DNA from 2 places in the Geobacillus sp. YHL genome. Region 1 is predicted to be linked to the other one. Evidence: predicted binding sites of a transcription regulator. Region 1 holds the regulator's gene; the other holds the start of a gene.

Region 1 (2,197 bases):
CATTAATGCCGATCATTTGTTGAACCCCTAGTTGGTCAGCCAGCTGGCTCATAAATCGAACGACAAACGGAAACAAGACGAAATAAGCGAAGCTGACGCCTGCTAAAAAAAGAACGATCGACGCCGGGATATAGCTTAACGTCACTTTCCGCTCTTTTTCATACAGACCGGGGCTTACAAACGCCCAAATTTGATACAACAGCACCGGAGCCGACAGCACAGCTGCGATGACAAAGGCAAACTGAAAATACACTTTAATCGGATCGGTGAGGCGGAAGGCGTTCATGGTCAAATGCTTCGCCTCGGCCGTTCGCTGCAAATACAAAATGACATCATCGACAAAAAAGAAACTAACGACAAGCGCCGCAGCAAAAAAGATGAGCACGATGATGAGCCGTTTTCGCAGTTCACCCAGATGCTCATACACCGACATTTCTTTGTCATTCATTGTTTCTCCATCCTGCCTTGTCATCGGTCGGTTTTCGTTTCTTCGTCATCAGCGAGCCCTTTTGTGGCGTCTTTAAACTCGCGAAGCGACTGGCCGAACGACCGCCCTAATTCCGGCAGCTTTTTCGTGCCAAACAGCAACAAAATCACAGCAACGAGCAACAAATATTTCATGTGTTGTTCTCTCCTTTTTACGATGGCGATGGATAGTTTTTCAAAAAATAGACGAGCGACTGCAGCTCAATGGCTAAATCGATATGATGGACGCGAATATGGTTCGGCACGTTCAACCGCGCCGGAGTAAAGTTTAAAATGCCTTTAATTCCTTGCGCGACAAGGCGGTCGGTCAGCGCTTGAGCCGCGGCGGCCGGCACGGTTAAAATGGCGACCGGGATGTTTTCGTGAAGCCGCTCCTCCAACTCATCGAGATGATAGACCGGCACCCCGCCGACTGTCGTTCCTACTTTCCGCTCATCGACATCAAACGCCATCACGATTTTCGTATTGTTGTTTTTCGAAAAATTATAGTTTAAAAAGGCGGTGCCTAAATTGCCGACGCCAAACAAGGCGACTTCGGTCACCTCATCCTCTTCAAGCGTCCGGCGGAAAAACGACAACAAATAATTGACATTATACCCGTATCCCTTTTTACCAAGCGCGCCAAAATAGGAGAAATCACGGCGGATCGTCGCCGGATCGACTTTCACCGCCTCGCTCAACTCGGCAGAGGAGACGCGTTGCTTGCCGGAAGCGTGCAAGTTTTTCAAAAACCGATAGTAAAGCGGCAGCCGTTTGGCGGTTGCCTGCGGAATTTTCGGTTGTTCGTTGCTCATGATCTCATCCCCTAGCTAATCGGTTTTCCGTCGGTAATGGCCAGACTTCCCGCCCGTTTTTTCGACCAAATACGTCGGACCGATGACCATTCCTTTATCAAGCGCCTTGCACATATCGTACACTGTCAACGCACAGACCGAAGCGGCCGTCAGCGCTTCCATTTCCACTCCTGTGCTCCCTTTCGTTTTCACCGTTGCCGTGATGACGAGCTTATGCGCTTCTCCATCGTTTTCCCAAGCAAAAGCAATGTCCACACCCTTTAACATAAGCGGGTGACACATTGGAATAAGGTCAGCTGTCTTCTTCGCCGCCATCACCCCCGCCACTTGAGCGACGGCGAGCACATCCCCTTTCTCGATCGCATTGCTCGTCATTTTTTCGTAAATTTCCCGGCTGACAGTCACGCTCGTTTGCGCCACAGCCACTCGCACAGTATCTTCTTTGTGCGTAATATCAACCATTTTCGCGCGCCCTTGTTCATTGAAATGAGTGAACGATGACAATACAATCTCCTCCATTTATACACTATACACGATTTTTCATCATTCGTCTTTGACCGTTTTCGCGACTTGCGTTAAACTATTCGCGAGGTGACGGACATGATCATTTTGCAAGTGCACGGGCTCACGAAATATTTCGGTGCTGACCTTATTTTATCGAATATAAAACTAGAAATACAGTCCCGCGACCGAATCGCCCTTGTCGGCCGCAACGGAGCGGGAAAATCGACATTGTTGAAAATCATCGCCGGTGAACTCTCTTTCGACAGCGGCAAAATCATCAAACCAAACCATATCAAAATCGGCTATTTGGCGCAAAACAGCGGGCTCGACTCGCCGCGTTCCATTTGGGACGAAATGCTCGAGGTATTCACCCCGCTTCTAGGACTCGAAAAACAGCTTGCCGAACTCAGCAT
Region 2 (2,197 bases), on a different contig from region 1:
TTTAAAAATCCAATATCCGCCGACAAGCAGGACGGTAAAGCTGATCACAATAGTGAAAATGAGAATCGATTTGAGAAAACTGTTGGTCGTTTGCCGCCCCGGCCGCATGTTGGGGCGAACGGATCGATGAACTTCCATATGAGCCAACCTCCTTCTCGTTTGTTCGCCCCCATTGTAGCGCGCTGATCGTTCGGCGGTTTGTGAGCCGGGACAAATGTCCATTATGATTTATATCACAGCTTTATGGCGTGAGAATGTATACAATGAAGGCAGAAAAGGCCAAACGGCGCGGATGTTCAAAAAGAGAAAAGCATCGATGCTCTGTTGACAGCCGCCACACTTTTGTCACATTTCCAAAGGAGAGAACGCCATGGCGAACCATTGGATGAAAGACCGCTTAAAAGCTGTTCCGTTGTTTCGTGAACTGTCCGATTACGAGCTTGATTCGCTGGTTGCCATTTCCCACGTGCGCGTTTACAAGCCGCGGACGTTTGTCTTTATGCAAGGCGACCCGCTCGAGCGAGTCTATTTCATTCATTCCGGCACGGTAAAAATTTATAAAACGGACTTCAGCGGGAAAGAACAAATCGTTTCGATTTTGCAGACGGGAGAAATGTTTCCGCATGCCGGCTTTTTCTTAAAAGGCACCTATCCGGCCCACGCCGAAGTGGTCGAGGAAGCGACATTGATCGCGATCCCGATCCACGATTTCGAACAAGTGCTGATGGCGAGCCCTGAACTTTGCATAAAACTGTTTCGCGTCATGGGCGAAAAAATCGTTGATTTGCAAAACCGGCTCGAAGCGCAAGTGCTCCACAATACGTACGAACAAATCGTGTTGCTTTTGTTGCGGTTGACGCGCACGAACGCCGTCAAACAAGGGAAGTGGCACCGTCTCACCGCCCATGTGACAAACCGCGAGCTGGCCAACATGATCGGCACCGCCCGGGAAACGGTGAGCCGCACGTTGAGCCAACTGAAACGGAAAGGGCTGATTGACGTCGACGAACACGGCTTTTATTTGATTGACCGCGAAGGGCTCGAACAAGAAATCTTTTTCTAACTCCTTTTTCCCCATCGTCCGGCACCGGTCGGGATGCGCAATGGAGCTGATGGGGTTTCCTTTCAAACATTTCGGCAAGCCCATCTTTCTGGAACATGCTATTCCGCCCTTTCAAACGAAAACGAAACCTTTTTTCCAAAGTGGAATATGTCATGTTTCGGCCGAAAGATGTGAGCTATATCACAACATTCCACAGTGAAAATGATTATCATGATAGTCAAAAAGGAGGGAAAGCGCATGGGTGTGACGATTGAACTCGATGTGCGCGAAGATTTGCGGCAGAAACGTGAGCCGTTTGAAAAAATTATGAACGCCATCAAGCCGCTGCAGCCGGGCGATACGTTCATTTTACACGCCCCGTTCAAGCCGCTGCCGTTGTTTCCGATTATGAAAGCGAAAGGATTTACGTACGAGGCCGAACAAATCGAGAAAAAACATTGGAGAGTAACGTTTGTCAAACAGGGGGGATGACCGATGATCCTCGATAACCGCGGACTCGAGCCGCCGCAGCCAATGATGCGGACGCTCGCTGCCCTCGCTAAGCTGAATCCTGGGGAGACGCTGACGATCATTAACGATCGCCGCCCGATGTTTTTGTACGAGCAGCTTGACGAGCTTGGCTACCGGCACGAGACGGTCGCACGCGAAGACGGCAGTTTTGAAATCCGCATTACGAAAGGATGAGCAACGTGTTTCCTACTCGCACGGGGACGGAAACAGACGTCCGTCTTCCGTTCTCGTTTATCATGTTCGCCGTGTTGGCGTTCGCCGCGTCGCAACTTATGTTGCTTGGAGCGATTCCCTCACTTAGCAGCGGCGCGTTCCGGCTGCCGTTCGTGTGGGCGGCGGCCCACCTGGCGTTGCTTGGCTTTGCATTGATGACGGCCATGGGGGCGATGTACCAGCTCGTTCCGGTCGCCTTTTTGACGCCGATTTGGAGCGAGCGGCTCGGTTTTTGGCAGTTTGCGATCACCGCTCTCGGCATCGTCGCCTTTGCCGCCAGTTTAGCGTTTACGCCAAACCAAGCGTTTCTCCCTGGCTTGCTTCTGCTGTTCGGCATCGTGCTGTTTGTCTGGCAAATGGCGATGACATTAAAACAACAAAAAAACAAAACGATCATGACGCTGTTTGTCG

Evidence for each region. Region 1 encodes Rex, which represses fermentation and respiration genes when NADH is low (regulators of the CRP and FNR family bind a similar motif). Its sites were predicted from a motif close to TTGTGAAATATTTCACAA; they were not measured.
Region 2: JCR24_RS05315 (DUF2249 domain-containing protein) is a predicted target of Rex. The motif match lies at 1,232-1,249, and genes of this name have one in related genera.

Annotation. Positions count from the first base shown of each region.
Region 1 covers NZ_JAEIGB010000032.1:5,091-7,287, reverse strand. Annotated here, with positions in the region: gene tatC (twin-arginine translocase subunit TatC) at 1-448, opposite strand, end outside; gene tatA (twin-arginine translocase TatA/TatE family subunit) at 469-621, opposite strand; gene JCR24_RS16695 (redox-sensing transcriptional repressor Rex) at 639-1,280, opposite strand; gene moaC (cyclic pyranopterin monophosphate synthase MoaC) at 1,296-1,784, opposite strand; gene JCR24_RS16685 (ABC-F family ATP-binding cassette domain-containing protein) at 1,881-2,197, shown strand, end outside.
Region 2 covers NZ_JAEIGB010000003.1:181,461-183,657, reverse strand. Annotated here, with positions in the region: gene JCR24_RS05325 (nitric-oxide reductase large subunit) at 1-138, opposite strand, end outside; gene JCR24_RS05320 (Crp/Fnr family transcriptional regulator) at 371-1,063, shown strand; gene JCR24_RS05315 (DUF2249 domain-containing protein) at 1,301-1,534, shown strand; gene JCR24_RS05310 (DUF2249 domain-containing protein) at 1,538-1,747, shown strand; gene JCR24_RS05305 (hypothetical protein) at 1,744-2,197, shown strand, end outside.